3 regions of the Pseudoalteromonas sp. J2K-J031 genome follow, and region 1 is predicted to be linked to each of the others. Evidence: predicted binding sites of a transcription regulator. Region 1 holds the regulator's gene; each other region holds the start of a gene.

Region 1 (5,274 bases):
CATATGAGCAGCTTGCAACTTATGGTCGAATTATTGGTTGTCCAGTTAAGCAGGTCAAAGATGCAAATGAATTAGCAGAAATGCTTTATCATTTAAGAAATAAGCGTCTAGTATTAATTGACACAGCAGGTATGAGTCAACGAGACTTACGTTTAACAGAGCAGTTGAATACCTTAATGAAAAATGCCAGAGTGGACATTCGCAGCTATTTAGTACTGAGCGCCACAGCGCAACATGAAGTATTGCAAGAAACAGTAAAACACTTCAAAAAGGTACATCTAAGTGGTTGTATATTCACAAAACTTGATGAATGTCTTAGTTTAGGAGAGATTATTAGTATAGCGATTCAAAATCGCCTCCCAATAGGGTATCTTACTAATGGTCAACGGGTTCCTGAGGATATTCGAGTGGCAAATGCAGAAAAACTAGTAAAAAAGGCTGAACAACTGTTCGCAAAACGTGCAAACACGCAATTTAAAAGACATCCAAACTTGGAGTCTCATGCAGTAGGGATGTATGATTAATACAGTTTTAGATCAAGCAAGTGGCCTGCGGAGAATGAATCAAACAAATCAAGCTGTGAAAGTAATTGCAGTGACGGGCGGAAAAGGAGGCGTAGGTAAAACTAATGTCTCGCTTAATATGGCAATCGCAATGGGGCAACAAGGCCAGCGAGTTCTTGTTCTTGATGCGGATTTAGGGCTTGCCAATTGTGATGTTATGCTCGGATTGCGAGTAGAGCGCAATTTATCTCATGTATTGTCTGGTGAATGTGAGCTTGAAGATATTTTAGTTGAAGGGCCTCATGGCATTCGCATAGTACCTGCGTCATCTGGTTCACAGAATATGGTGGAGTTGTCACCTGCAGAACATGCGGGGCTAATCCGTGCTTTTGGTGAACTTAATGCTGACTACGACGTACTAATTGTTGATACTGCAGCGGGTATTTCAGATATGGTATTGAGCTTTTCGCGAGCAGCGCAAGATGTACTTGTAGTGGTCTGTGATGAACCTACGTCGATTACTGATGCTTACGCTTTAATTAAAATTTTAAGTCGCGAGCATGGCGTCTATAAATTTAAAATTGTAGCAAATATGGTGCGTAGTTTACGCGAAGGGCAAGAGCTGTTTGCTAAGTTATCAAAAGTAACAGATCGCTTTTTGGATGTTGCTTTGGAGTTAGTGGCAACGGTGCCATTTGACGAAAATATGCGAAAATCTATTCGCAAGCAAAAAACAATCGTTGATTTATTTCCAAAATCACCGGCAGCCATCGCATTTAAAACTCTTGCAGCCAAAGCTGCTAAATGGCCTATTCCAAATCAACCTTCAGGGCATTTGGAGTTTTTCATCGAAAAATTAGTAAATCGCTGAGGCCTAGTGAGTGAGTAAAGTTTCCGGCTACTGCAATACTGAGCAAATGACCAACCTGATTGAACGACATGTTTCTTTGGTCAAAAGAATAGCTTATCACTTACTTGCCCGCCTACCTTCGAGCGTGCAACTTGATGATCTAACTCAATCAGGCATGATTGGTCTTATTGAGGCTGCAAAAAACTTTGACGGTACAAAAGGTGCAAGTTTTGAAACTTACGCTGGGATCCGTATCCGAGGAGCGATGCTTGATGAGATTCGTAAAGGCGATTGGGTGCCCCGTTCAGTACATAAAAACGCCAGAATGGTCGCTCAAGCTACATCAGAGCTAGAAGCAGAGTTAGGAAGAGAAGTAAAAGACATAGAAGTTGCTGAAAAACTTGATATTACGCTCAATGAATACCATGATATTCTTAATGATGTAAACAGTGGCAGGATTATTGGGATTGAAGACTTAGGTGTAGATGAAGATGTGTTACATAGTGACGATCAAGTTCATGCTTTTGATTCACCTTTTAATCATACTCAAACAGAAAAATTCAACCTTTCACTGGTTGAAGCAATAAAGAGTCTACCTGAGAGAGACGCACTCGTTTTATCACTTTATTACAACGATGAAATGAATTTAAAAGAAATAGGACTTATTCTTGATGTAAGTGAATCAAGGGTTAGTCAGATACATGGTCAGGCAATGGTTAAGCTCAAAGCTAAAATCACTGGCTGGATTTAATTAAGTATTTTGTGAATTTGGTTTTAAACCTCACTGGAGGATGTTTTGGATAAAAACATGAAAATTCTTGTGGTAGATGATTTTTCAACTATGAGAAGAATCATTAAAAATCTGTTAAGAGACTTGGGATTTACCAATGTTCAAGAAGCAGATGATGGGAGCACCGCATTACCAATGTTGCAAAATCAAGAGTTTGATTTTGTTGTAACTGATTGGAATATGCCTGGTATGCAAGGAATTGATTTATTAAGAGCTATTCGTGCTGATGATAAATTAAAGCATTTACCAGTTTTAATGGTTACTGCAGAAGCTAAAAAAGAACAAATTATTGCAGCAGCGCAAGCAGGAGTAAACGGTTATATTGTTAAGCCATTTACAGCAGCTACGTTGAAAACAAAACTGGATAAAGTGTTTGAGCGTTTAGGTTAAACAGGAAGGAGAGCTTCATGTCAGCCAGCGCTGCGCTTCATATTAACCTTGACCAAGCAAGGCATTTGGTTGCATTGCTTGAGCAAGGAGAGCAAGAACAAGCTAATGATTTTTTAATGGAATTGACAGCTGAAGGACAATCAGAACTCTTTGCTGAAGTAGGTAAACTAACTCGTCAATTACATGATTCTCTAAAGAATTTTCAGTTTGATGATAAAATTTCTGAGCTTACCAAAGAATCAATTCCAGACGCTAAGCAGCGACTAAACTATGTCATGGAAATGACAGAGCAAGCTGCAAATAAAACGATGGACGCAATAGAGGCTAGCTTACCTCTTGCTGATAAGTTAAGTGAAGATATAACCAAATTAAAGCCTTCATGGGATCGTTTGATGTCAAGAGATCTTCAATTAGGCGAATTTAAGTTACTTTGTAAAAATTTGGATCATTTTATCCAAAACACTCAATCCAATACCGATCAGTTGCATGGGTTAATGACACAAGTGCTGATGGCTCAAGATTACCAAGATTTAACCGGCCAGGTAATTCGTAGAGTGATTGAGCTCGTTAGAGAAGTTGAAGATAGTTTAATCTCGATGCTAACGGTGTTCGGATCGCCAGTAGATGGTCATAAAGTTGTACATGAGAAAAAAATAGAGGCAACTAAAGTTCATGATAAAGAACTTGATCAAGTTGCGGAAGGACCAATTATTGATGCTGCAGAGCGAGATGATGTGGTTTCGGGTCAAGATGAAGTTGATGACTTATTGTCAAGCTTAGGCTTCTAAATGGGAGAACAGCTGCATGAGCTTTGAAGTTGATGAAGATATTCTGCAGGATTTTTTGGTTGAGGCTGGAGAGATTTTAGAGCTCCTGTCTGAGCAATTGGTTGAATTAGAGAATAATCCAGAAAATACTGACTTATTGAATGCTATTTTCCGAGGCTTTCATACTGTTAAAGGTGGTGCAGGTTTTCTCTCAATGACAGAGTTGGTAGATGCATGTCATGGAGCTGAAAATATTTTTGACGTATTGCGTCAAGGAAAAAGAAAAGTTACATCTGAGTTAATGGATGTAATTCTTCAAGCACTTGATACGATAAATGAAATGTTTGCTAAAATTCAGAATCGTGAACAACCAGAACCAGCCTCACCTGAATTACTTGAAACATTACACAAGTTAAGTAAACCAGCTTCTGATGATGATTTTGTCGTAGCTGCTGCGCCAAGTGCACCTATTGTACAAGAGCCTTCAGGCAATGAACCGCCTCAAGATGAGTTTGACGATATATTTTTTGGTGCTGATCCAGTCGATGATGCTGAAAACTCAACTGCTAATATTGATGATATTACAGAAGATGAATTTGAAAGTTTGCTAGATGAACTTCATGGATCTGGTAAAAGCGCTACAACAGCTCAAAAACAAGATATATCAAATGATGATATTACTGATGATGAGTTTGAGTCTTTATTAGATGAATTGCATGGTTCTGGTTCTTTTGGCTCTGTGGTAAATGAATCCCATAAAGCATCCCCGTTAGCAGAAAAAAAATCATCAGTTGTTAATTCACAATCTGATGAAGAGATCACGGAAGATGAATTTGAATCTTTATTAGATGAACTTCATGGCGCAGGTGGAGCACCAAAAGCAGTTGCAAGCACTACTAGTAATCAGCCTAAAGTTGAGGCAAAACCGCCAGTTGTTGCAAAACCAGCCTCAGTTCCTGCAAGTAAAGATCCGGCTCCCTTAAATAAAGCACCTGAACCAACAAAGGCCCCTTTGGTGGCTGCCAAAGCTCCTACACCTAAACCTGCTGCACCTCAAGCAGAAACAACAGTGCGTGTTGATACCAAACGGCTAGATCAAATAATGAATATGGTTGGTGAATTGGTGTTGGTACGTAATCGTTTAGTCAGTCTTGGTACTACAGTTAGTAGCGAGAGCATGAATAAAGCGATATCTAATTTGGATGTTGTTACTGCTGATTTACAAGGCGCAGTGATGAAAACACGGATGCAACCAATTAAAAAAGTATTTGGTCGTTTTCCTCGTGTTGTGCGTGATTTAGCTCGGAGTCTTCGTAAAGACATTGATTTGCTGTTAGTTGGTGAAGAAACTGATTTAGATAAAAACTTAGTAGAAGCACTTGCTGATCCTTTGGTGCATTTGGTTAGAAACTCTGTTGATCATGGTATTGAAATGCCCGATGTACGAGAAGCATCAGGTAAAGCTCGTACTGGAACAGTTACATTATCGGCTTCTCAAGAAGGTGACCATATCCTACTTAAAATAGTAGATGATGGTGCAGGTATGGACCCTGAAAGGCTTAAGAGCATTGCTGTTGGCAAAGGTGTAATAGATGCTGATGTTGCTGCTCGCTTATCTGATACTGAAGCATATAACTTGATATTTGCGCCAGGGTTTTCAACCAAAGAGCAAATATCAGATATTTCAGGTCGCGGCGTCGGCATGGATGTAGTTAAAACCAAAATTACCCAATTGAACGGCTCAATTAAAATTGAATCTCAAAAAGGCGTTGGAACTACACTTGAAATTAAGGTGCCACTTACACTTGCAATTTTACCAACATTAATGGTGATGGTTGGGAAACAAACGTTTGCATTACCATTAGCTGGTGTGAGTGAAATATTCCACCTTGATTTGACTAAAACCAACTTGGTCGATGGTCAATTAACTATCATAGTTCGAAAAAAGGCAATTCCATTATTTTACTTAGAGCG
Region 2 (5,274 bases), 380 kb from region 1:
GCAGTATTTCATGAAGGCATGAGCATCATTGAACGCGACCGCGCTGCCGCATTTTTTGCCAGTGAAGATAATGCAGCCCAAGTATTATTATGCTCAGAAATAGGCTCTGAAGGGCGCAACTTCCAGTTTGCCCATACCTTAGTACTGTTTGATTTACCGCTTAATCCTGACTTACTTGAGCAACGGATCGGCCGTTTAGACCGCATTGGCCAAACCCACGATGTACAAATCCACGTGCCTTATTTTGCCAATACCGCCCAAGAAGTGCTGTATCGCTGGTATCACGAAGGGATCAACGGTTTTGAGCACACATCAAGTACAGGCCAATTACTGTATCAACAATTCTCTGAAGAATTACTCGAACTCATTGCAAGCCATAACTGCGATGAAGATGAGCTCGACCCATTGCTTGAGCAAGTTGAAAAGCAAAACAAAGTGCTTAAAAATAAAATGGAGCAAGGCCGCGACCGTTTGCTAGAGCTGCACTCAAGTGGGCAAGGTCGTGCAGAGCAGCTTGTTGAAGCCATTGCAGCGCGTGATAACGAAACCCACTTAGCCATGTTTATGATCAAGATTTTTGACGTTTTTGGCGTCAATCAAGATGATAAAGGCGAAAATAGCGTTGTACTGCACCCAAGTGAGCACATGTTAGTACCATCATTTCCATGCTTAAAAGACGAAGGCATTACCGTCACCTTTGACCGCGAAACCGCGCTTGCACAAGAAGACATTCACTTTATTTCATGGGATCACCCTATGGTACAAGGCGCGATGGAATTAATTGCCGATGACAACTTTGGTTCAAGTTCCGTAGCCTTACTAAAAAATAAAAAACTCCCAGTGGGTACCTTTTTTGTTGAGCTAATTTATATTGCCGAAGCAACCGCACCTAACTCACTCCAAATTGGTCGTTTTTTACCACCTACACCCATTCGAATTTTACTTGATAAATCGGGTAATAATCTTGCTGCTAATGTCGGCTTTGAAGGGTTTAACCAGCAACTTTCAGCCGTTGGCCGCCAAACAGGCAGCAAGTTAGTGACAGCGCTTCAACCGCAAATTCACACCTTAATCACGACGGCACAAGGCCTAGCAGAGCAACAAATGCAAAGCTTAAAAACGAGTGCACAAACAAATATGGAAGCTGCACTTAGTGATGAAGTATCACGCTTAACCGCACTCAAGCAATGTAATCCAAATATCCGAGAAGAAGAAATTAGGTTCTTTGTGAAGCAACAAACGGCTCTAGCCCAGCATATTGATAAAACCCAACTCAAATTAGACGCTATCCGTTTAATTGTTGTGTCTCACTAAGCATTTCTCTAAAATGGCCGACTTCTAACTAAGAGGTCGGCCTTGTTACTTAATTACTCCCCCCCTATGTCTCCGTATCTTGACATTATTTATCAAGATGAAGACCTTTTGATTTTAAATAAACCTAGTGGCTTACTGACCGTACCGGGTAAAGATCCGTTACATGCCGATTGCCTTGAAAAACGCGCACAACGGGTATTTCCAACGGCAAAAATTGTTCATCGGCTTGATATGGCAACATCCGGCCTTATTTGTTTGGCACTTAATAAAGCTGCCCATAGCCACGTAAGCCGTCAATTTCAAGACCGAAAAACACAAAAGCGTTATATCGCTCGAGTATTTGGCAGGTTAACACCTGAAACAGGCTCAGTTGATTTACCCCTTATTTGTGATTGGCCCAACCGCCCCAAACAAATGGTTAACTTTGAATATGGCAAACCGTCACTCACGCATTGGCAAGTACTCAATTATGAAGAGCATGCCACGCGAGTTGCTCTCACACCGATTACAGGGCGTTCGCATCAACTTAGGGTGCACATGCTCTCGCAAGGTCATGTTATTTTGGGAGATAAGCTTTATGCCCACTCTGAAGCATTTCAAATGGCCAGTCGCTTACAATTACATGCCCAGTGGCTTGCATTAACGCACCCAGTTACAAATCAGGCGCTAGAATTTACTTCGCCCTGCCCTTTTTAGGGCAGCCAAGCTATCGCAGTTGCAGTCACACGCAGATAAAAAACTCAACGTTTTGTTTTTTAGGCCGATAATAAATCATTGTTCAATCAAAGTGGATTGAGTGTGCGATACCTATTGTTATTAATGTGGAGTCTTAATCTTGTCGCGGCTGAGACGCCAGAGATTAAAGCCCCAAACTCACTTGAAAGTATTTTCCAACAAGATCAATTTCATTATTACCGCGGTGATGAAATTAAAATGGTGCTGGCTGGCGAAACGGAATTTACTACGTTATTTCGCGACCGCACCTCGGCAATGGCAAAGGGTATCGTCATTTTAATGCCCGATTGGCACATGCCCGCCAATAATCATTATGGTTTAGACACGCTGCGTAAAACCTTAAATCAATATGGTTGGGTGAGCTATGCCATGAATATCCCTGATCCTATTGACTTTTATCAGCAAGAAATTAAAAACGATGGCACGCTGTTCCATGCACCTGAAGGCGAATTGCTCGATACTGACGCCTTAAATGCATACCAATTACAACTTTTGAGCCGCTTTAAAGCTGTATACCAGACTGCACTCAGCCATCCAGGGTTTGTGATTGTAATTGCACAAGGAGCTACTGCGACATTATTAGTTGATTACTTTAGCAAGACGCCAGAGGAAGAAGTGGATGCGCTCATATTATTAAGTAGCTATTTACCAGACATGGCTAAAAATGAAGGGCTAAACAAAAGCTTTGCTAAAATAAAACCGCCCGTACTGGATATTTTCAGCACTACCGATAGCAGTCTAGTGAAAGAAACGCTCTTACAACGCAAGATCATTGCAACACGTGAACACAAATTAAATTATCGTCAACGCGAGCTATTTAACAGTCAAACAAGCCCGCAGCAGCAAGCTCGTTTAACGAAAGAAATCTATGGATTTTTAACTAAATCAGGCTTGTAGCGAGACAAAAAACTAAGCTGGATTCTTTTTTAAATATTCATAAGCAGCTTGAATATCTTGGCTTTTTCGTTTGGCAACTTCCATTAAATGCTGCGGCAACCCTTGTGATACTAATTTATCAGGATGATGTTGCCCCATTAATTTTCGGTATGCTTTTTTGATGTCAGCTGCTGTTGCATCTTGGCTGACCCCAAGCACTGCAAGTGCTTGTTCTCGATCCATGCCTGAATGCGCAGTACTTGCTTGACGTTGCTGATTATTTTGTTGGCCACGAAATTGCTGACGCTGCTGATTAAATTTAAATTCAGCTTGGTAACGCTTTAGAATAAACGCAAAATGCCTAGTCGAAAACCCCAAAGCTTTTGCTGCTTGCTGTAACAACGCTTTTTCATTGTCAGATAACACACCATCACAGAAAGCCATTTGAATTTGAATTTCTAAAAACAATTGCAGCAAATCATACCGCCCTTTAAAGCGCAGTTTAAATTCTTCAAGTGTCTCTATATAAGCAAAATCATTACTTTTACCGGCACGAAAAGCGTCTTGCGCTTCTTGGCGACTTTCACCTTGCAGCTGCATTTCGTCCATAAACACACCAGCGGCTTTGATATGCGTTTCACTCACACGGCCATTCGACTTTGCAATGTGCCCCATCACTGAAAAACAGGTATAAAAAAATAACGCTTGACGCTCACTTACTTCTTCGTCTTTAAATAACGATTGAAAACCGCCGACTTTGTCAAAGTTTTGCTTGATAGAGCGATCAAACATGTGCCCGAGGTAAAAACCTAAAATGGCTCCGAGCCAACGACCAAACAAAAAGCCAAAAATAGTGCCAATTACCTTACCCCACATCTTGCTGTCCTTGTATTAAATTTAGTTCGGCTAATCGCTCAGGTGTGCCAACATCAATCCACAATCCTAAATAGCGTTCCCCCTGTACTTTTTGCTGCGCCATTTTAGCTCTAAGCAATGGCGCTAAAGGGCGAAAGTCTGCGAGCAAACCAGCAAAAAAATCAGGATGGTACAGCGCAATACCAGCAAAAGTAAAACGAGGTGTGCTATCGGCATCTAAAAAACCTTGGGAAAAAGCAAAATCACCTGTTGGATGATGCGGTGGATTTTCCACTAAAACTAAATGCGCATGCCCGTCATCAAGACGTAATTGAGTTAAACTGCTGAGATCATAATCGGTGAAAATATCCCCATTGATAACGATAAAAGGTGTTTCACCTAATAAAGGTAACGCTTGAATAATACCACCTGCGGTCTCAAGACCATCAGGTACTTCTTGCGAATACTTAATTGTTAAATCCCACTGACTACCATCACCGCAATACTGCTGAATTTTTTCGCCGCACCACGCCAGATTAATAATGACTTCAGTAATTCCTGCTGCGCGTAAACGCTCTAAATGATAAACAATTAAGGGCTTATCTTGCACCATTAACATCGGCTTTGGTTGTTTAGCAGTTAAAGGCATCATACGTTTTCCACGCCCTGCGGCCAAAATCATTGCTTTCATAATACCTCGATTAAATTTGGAATAACGTGATCACTAAGCCAATGTTGCAGCTCTTCAAGTTCTGGATAGTCATTGGCAACCGTCACCACATAGTCTAACGTAGGTAAAATCGCAGGCACATAACCCGCTTTATGATCGCGCAATAATAATCGGCAAAAAATACCTGCGGCTTTTAAATGACGTTGCACTCCCACCAAATCAAACCAACGACGAAATTGCGAAAAAGTAATGTTAGGTAATAAACCTGAATGCTGTAATACCTTAAATCCATAATCGAATGATTGGTTAAATTCATCGGCGCTAAGTTGATGATAACAATCGCGCAATAACGACACCAAATCGTAACTCACAGGCCCAGTCACCGCATCTTGATAATCAATAACAACCCATTGATTTTGGTAATACATTAAATTACGGCTATGGTAATCACGGTGCACAGTGACTTGCGGTTGATTCAACAAATTATCACTTAAAAAAGCGATTGCAGATTGCCACAATGCGTCCTCATCTTGATTAAGACGACGCTTTAATATGCCTTCTACCAGCCACTCTTTAAAAATATTAAGCTCAAAAGCCACAAACTCGACATCGTATTTACGCATTGTGCTGTCTGGCGGCGTTTTTGCTATTAGAGGCAATAAATCAATCAACTGCTGGTAATAAGCAATTTTATGATCCGATGCCAATAAATCAGCTAAATGAACCGAACCCAAATCTTCTAATAAAAAGAAACCGAGCGACTCATCAGACGCCAAAATGGTCGGTAATCGTAACCCTTGAGTACTAAATAGTGTGTTATATAC
Region 3 (5,274 bases), 1.2 Mb from region 1:
TTGCAATTGCTGCACCTGAATCAACAAGTGTTATTGATGGGGGCAATAATTGAGACAACTCATTCTGTAAGAATGGGAAATGAGTACAACCTAATATTAGGTGATCGATTTTCAAATCAATCTTAAGCCGAGCCAATTCTTCAGCAACATCGTCAATCTGTATTGCACCCGTCCAGAATTTTGTTTCCGCTAAATTTACTAGGCGGGTAGAACCATATAAATGTACCTTTACATCATTTGAATGTGCATTGATTAAACTGTGTGTGTATACATTTTTAATTGTACCGGGTGTTGCCAATAGCCCTACAGAACCCGTAACGCTTTTTAAACAAGCCGGTTTTATAGCAGGAACAACACCCACAATAGGAATCTCAGTGTATCTGCGCAACAATTCTAACGTTTGAGTACTAGCGGTATTGCATGCGATTACGATAATGTCTATTTTTTCAAACTTGGCTTCAACGGTTTTCAACTTAGCGAGTAAGCGCTGCTGCAATACTTCTATCGTTAAATTACCATAAGGCATGAACAGGTTATCCATTAAATATGAATACTTCGCGAAAGGATAAAGGATTTTAATATGCTCCAGCACTGTTGTACCACCAATGCCAGAGTCAAAAATAACAATATGAGGTTGCAAACTAAATACTCCTAAACAACTACTAATTAGTCTGCCACATTTTTACCTTGAACTATATAGAAGCTATTACTTCGAAGCTTTATCTGATTTGCCTGCTTCTTGCTCTAATAAAGAGTATTGCTCAAATATCACTTTACTGTACTCAAGCAAGGTATTGAGTTGTTTTGAATCTTTATCTTGATTAAGCCACTCAATTAAACCTGCCAATTGAGCATCAATCTTCAAAGATTTTGCTTGTGTAAAAGCTTGGCCTAACCCCTCATTGAGCGGTTTTAATTGTTCGGCCACATTGCTACCTGGGATATTTCGCTGATACTCTTTAACACTGCTCATCATTTCTGTTTGCTGCAGGTTCATTGAAAAACCAGCTAGCTGCGATGGATCCATTGAAAGCTCGGTGGCTTTATTAAATGCTTGGTCTAAATCGCCACTAAAGAACAAATCACTCACGCCTTGCAAGTCTTCCATTAAAGCATTAACAGCCTGCTGCTCTTGCTCATCGATTTCACCATTAATTTCTAATGAAAAACCATAACTAAATGCAGATACAGACTCCATAGCCATACGCTTACCTCTATCATCAGCGCTTAAGGTTAATTGATCTGCTTGGGCATATTCGCTATTAAACGTGATTTTAATTTCATCACCATCGAGTGTTTTGATACTCAATTGAGCTCCGTTAGTTAAACTATATTGGCTCGCTTGACGGTAATTACTATAAATATCTTGTTTTGGGGTTTTAAAAAGCTCTTGAGCAAACTTATCTAGACCCTCAGACATTAAAGCATCACTTTTGTTGATCCCTTCTTTAATATCATCAGTTAAAAAACCTGCATCTTCTAGCTCACTTTTAGCATCTTCAATACCAATGGAAATTCCCTTTTTTGCTTCATCTAGCATACTACGTAATTTAGATTCATCAGCACCTTCATTTTTAGCTTTAAGCACCGCGCCCTTAACAAACCCTAAAACATTTTTAGCTACTTCCTCAAAATCAAAAAGTGATTCATTTTTCGCTTTTTTATTTTCAGGCATTGAAAGTGCGTCAGCTAATTTTGTTTGCATGACTTTGGCTGCAATGCCATTGACATCACTTTGATAATTCTTTTGTGGCAATGCCGAGCTATCACTCTGTTTAACTTGTGTTTTCAAAAAGTTATTATACAAAGTAGCAGGCTGAAACCCTGGCAGACCAATTTTCATGATCTTTCTCCTATACGCTTTATAGAATTATTATCGGCTAAACTAAATATAACTTAAGCAGTTTGTGAGTGTTTTTTGTACGATAACAATTCAAAAACCGCGCTCAGATGCTTAGGATTGAATGGTAATAGTACTAGACAAATCATCCTTGCTCCATAAAATAGCGCGACGAAATAAAACAGAGACAGACCGATGGCAGTCATCACAATTAATCCCGCACTTTATGAACAACAGCTCAATGATAAAAAACAAACAATTGCAGCTCAATTTGCTCGTTTTGGGGTGAACGACCTTGAAGTATTCGCATCTGAAGAAAAGCATTATCGTCAACGCGCTGAGTTTCGTGTTTGGCATGATGGTGACGATTTATTCCACATCATGTTTGATCAGCAAAGCAAAGAAAAAATTCGAGTTGAGCAATTCGACCCTGCTGCGCCAATTATTTTTACTTTAATGCCACGACTCATTGCCGAGCTTAAAACAAAAGAAATATTACGTAGAAAGCTATTCCAAATAGATTATTTATCAACTCTCAGCGGCGAAGTACTTGTTAGCATGTTGTACCATAAAGCGCTCGATGATGAATGGTTAAGCGCAATCAATGAACTCAAAAGTACATTATCCAGCGAATTTAACATCGACTTTATTGGCCGCGCCCGCAAACAAAAAATTGCTTTAGGTAAAGAATATGTCGTTGAAAAACTCACCGTAGCTGGTAAGGAACTAGTTTATCAGCAAGTAGAAAATAGCTTTACTCAGCCGAATGCGAAAGTAAATCAGAAAATGCTTGAGTGGGCACTCGATATCAGCCAAAACCTTTCAAATGATTTGCTCGAACTTTATTGCGGGAATGGTAATTTTTCAATTGCATTAGCACCGGCATTTAATCGCGTACTTGCAACTGAAATATCAAAATCATCGGTAGCATCTGCGCAATTTAACATTGCTGAAAACAAAATTACTAATCTTGATATCATTAGAATGTCGAGTGAAGAATTTACCGAAGCAATGAAAGGTGAAAAAGAATTTTCTCGCCTCAAAGGCATTGATTTAAAAAGCTACAATTGCCAGAGTATTTTAGTCGACCCACCGCGTGCCGGTTTAGACGAGGGCACAACTCGTCTAGTACAAAACTACGACAACATCATTTATATATCATGTAATCCGCAAACACTAGAGCGGGACTTAGAAGCCTTAACGCAAACTCATAATGTTGAACGTTTTGCTATTTTTGATCAGTTTCCATATACCCATCACATCGAGTCAGGGGTCTTTTTAACCCGAAAATAAATTAAAAGCAGCCTTAGCTGCTTTTTTTGTCCTTGTTATACATCGAAGCGCCTTTTGCAATATAACGCAATTGCCAAATAAGGCGCTCCACCAGCTCAACCCGATGCTGTTTATCTAAATCAAGTGCCTCAGCACCAGCATTAAATACTAACGTCACCATAGCTTCAGCTTGGATATAAGCTAATTTGACATCGCAGTGTGTCTCAATTTCTAAATAATGAGCTAACTCTAAAATAAAGTGCTTTATTTCGCGCGCAACAGCGGCTCGAAACGCTTTAGAAGTGCCTGAGCGCTCACGTAAAAGTAAGCGAAACTGATTGCTCGAATCTTCAATAAATTCCATAAACGTGTAAATGGAAATCGTAATGATACTGCCGCCACACTCTATTCGACTGCGAGCTTGACGCATTAATTGCCTGAGCGTTAATCCCGCTTCATCAACCAGGGTTAAGCCCAGTTCATTCATATCTTTAAAATGGCGATAAAACGACGTTGGAGCAATCCCCGCTTCTCGAGCAACTTCTCTTAAACTTAAATTGGAAAAACTGTGCTCCGCACTTAACTGATTAAATGCAGCCTCAATTAATGCTTGCCTAGTTTTCTCTTTTTGTTTTGCTCGAACGCCTGACATTCTGTGCCCTCTTCATTGATAAAAACGAGTTTATCATATTTACTTACGGATCAAATTACCAACTGTAATACCATTTGCAACTTGACTGAATGACGCTGAACCTCTATTTTAGCGTACAGTTGTACGCTGAGATTATTATGATGAAAAAACCACCTATTATTTGGACAAACGTTTTATTTTTTACCCTGACTTTTTGCGCTGCACTTATTTTAGTGCCTTGGTATGGCGTAAATTACGGCTTTAGCACTGCAAATTGGGGCGCATTTGTAGGCTGTATGTTTTTTGCCGGATTATCGATTACCGCGGGTTATCACAGGTTATGGGCTCACAAAACCTATGAGGCACATCCTGTAATTGAAGTTATTTTTGCACTAGGCGGCGCCTTTGCAATTCAAAACAGCGCACTACACTGGAGCTCTGATCACCGAATTCACCATGGTCAAGTTGATGACCCAATAAAAGACCCATACGCTGCAACCAATGGGTTTTGGTATAGCCATATAGGCTGGATGTTACGAGATTATCAAGGCGATAATTATTCAAATTATAATAATTGTCGCGACTTACAAAAAAATAAGATCGTTATGTGGCAACACCGCCATTACCTACTTTTAACTATCTTAACCAATGTAGGCATTCCTCTTACCCTTGGTATTCTTTTTGGTGACGTATGGGGTATGCTTATTCTTGCAGGTGTTCTCAGATTGGTTTTGAGCCAACATTTTACCTTTTTTATTAATTCTATTGCTCATATTTGGGGCTCTCGCCCTTACACAGAAAGCAATACTGCGCGTGATAACGGCTTACTTGCATTATTTACTTATGGTGAAGGCTACCACAATTACCATCATATCTTTGCCAGTGACTACCGCAATGGTATCCGATGGTGGCATTACGATCCGACTAAATGGATGATAAAATCTCTATCGTACATTGGCTTAACAAGTAAGCTAAAGACAACACCTATTGAGCGAATTGAAAAAGCGAAAGCGGATACATTACTCAATAAAACGGCGCGAACTTTAAAACAAACTCAGTTAGGACAAGCAAAAATTGAATTGTTACAGCAAGAGTATGATGTTTTACTCAAAAAGCTGCAAAGTTACTGTAAACTTAAAAAACAATTGCTTGACGCTAAAAAGAATACCATGCTCAAACAATGTGAAAAGTCAGCAATCATGAATCAATATCGTGAATTTGAATTGGCTTGGCAAAAACAAAAGCAATCGTGGCTTGAATTAAATGCCCAACTGCTCAGAGCACGTTACAGCTAAAGAGGAAACGGTGTGGCTAAATCAAAAGAAGCAAAACAATCACCAAAAATAGACTATCAATATGACGCGATAATCATTGGTACAGGCCCTGGCGGTGAAGGCACTGCCATGAACTTAGCTAAAAGCAAAAAAAGAGTCGCGGTAATCGAGAAGCAACCGTCTGTAGGAGGTGGTTGTGCTCATTGGGGAACAATTCCTTCAAAAGCACTACGGCACTCAGTCAGTCGACTCATTGA

The links. The regulator FliA, encoded in region 1, starts transcription of late flagellar genes. The targets are predictions, from matches to a motif close to CTAAAGNTNNNNNNNNNNNNGCCGATA.
Region 2: the regulator FliA is predicted to act here: its motif matches at 2,054-2,080, upstream of AC3KZC_RS13610 (DUF3530 family protein).
Region 3: the regulator FliA is predicted to act here: its motif matches at 1,875-1,901, upstream of AC3KZC_RS00335 (DUF5610 domain-containing protein).

Annotation. Positions count from the first base shown of each region.
Region 1 is NZ_CM200279.1:2,633,940-2,639,213, reverse strand. It holds gene flhF (flagellar biosynthesis GTPase FlhF) at 1-524, shown strand, start outside; gene AC3KZC_RS11885 (MinD/ParA family ATP-binding protein) at 517-1,374, shown strand; gene AC3KZC_RS11880 (RNA polymerase sigma factor FliA) at 1,421-2,104, shown strand; gene cheY (chemotaxis response regulator CheY) at 2,150-2,533, shown strand; gene AC3KZC_RS11870 (protein phosphatase CheZ) at 2,551-3,321, shown strand; gene AC3KZC_RS11865 (chemotaxis protein CheA) at 3,338-5,274, shown strand, end outside.
Region 2 is NZ_CM200279.1:3,013,660-3,018,933, forward strand. It holds gene rapA (RNA polymerase-associated protein RapA) at 1-1,314, shown strand, start outside; gene rluA (bifunctional tRNA pseudouridine(32) synthase/23S rRNA pseudouridine(746) synthase RluA) at 1,357-2,010, shown strand; gene AC3KZC_RS13610 (DUF3530 family protein) at 2,113-2,946, shown strand; gene djlA (co-chaperone DjlA) at 2,959-3,801, opposite strand; gene murU (N-acetylmuramate alpha-1-phosphate uridylyltransferase MurU) at 3,791-4,471, opposite strand; gene AC3KZC_RS13625 (aminoglycoside phosphotransferase family protein) at 4,468-5,274, opposite strand, start outside.
Region 3 is NZ_CM200279.1:67,157-72,430, reverse strand. It holds gene murI (glutamate racemase) at 1-640, opposite strand, end outside; gene AC3KZC_RS00335 (DUF5610 domain-containing protein) at 707-1,843, opposite strand; gene trmA (tRNA (uridine(54)-C5)-methyltransferase TrmA) at 2,036-3,133, shown strand; gene fabR (HTH-type transcriptional repressor FabR) at 3,147-3,764, opposite strand; gene AC3KZC_RS00320 (acyl-CoA desaturase) at 3,905-5,038, shown strand; gene sthA (Si-specific NAD(P)(+) transhydrogenase) at 5,051-5,274, shown strand, end outside.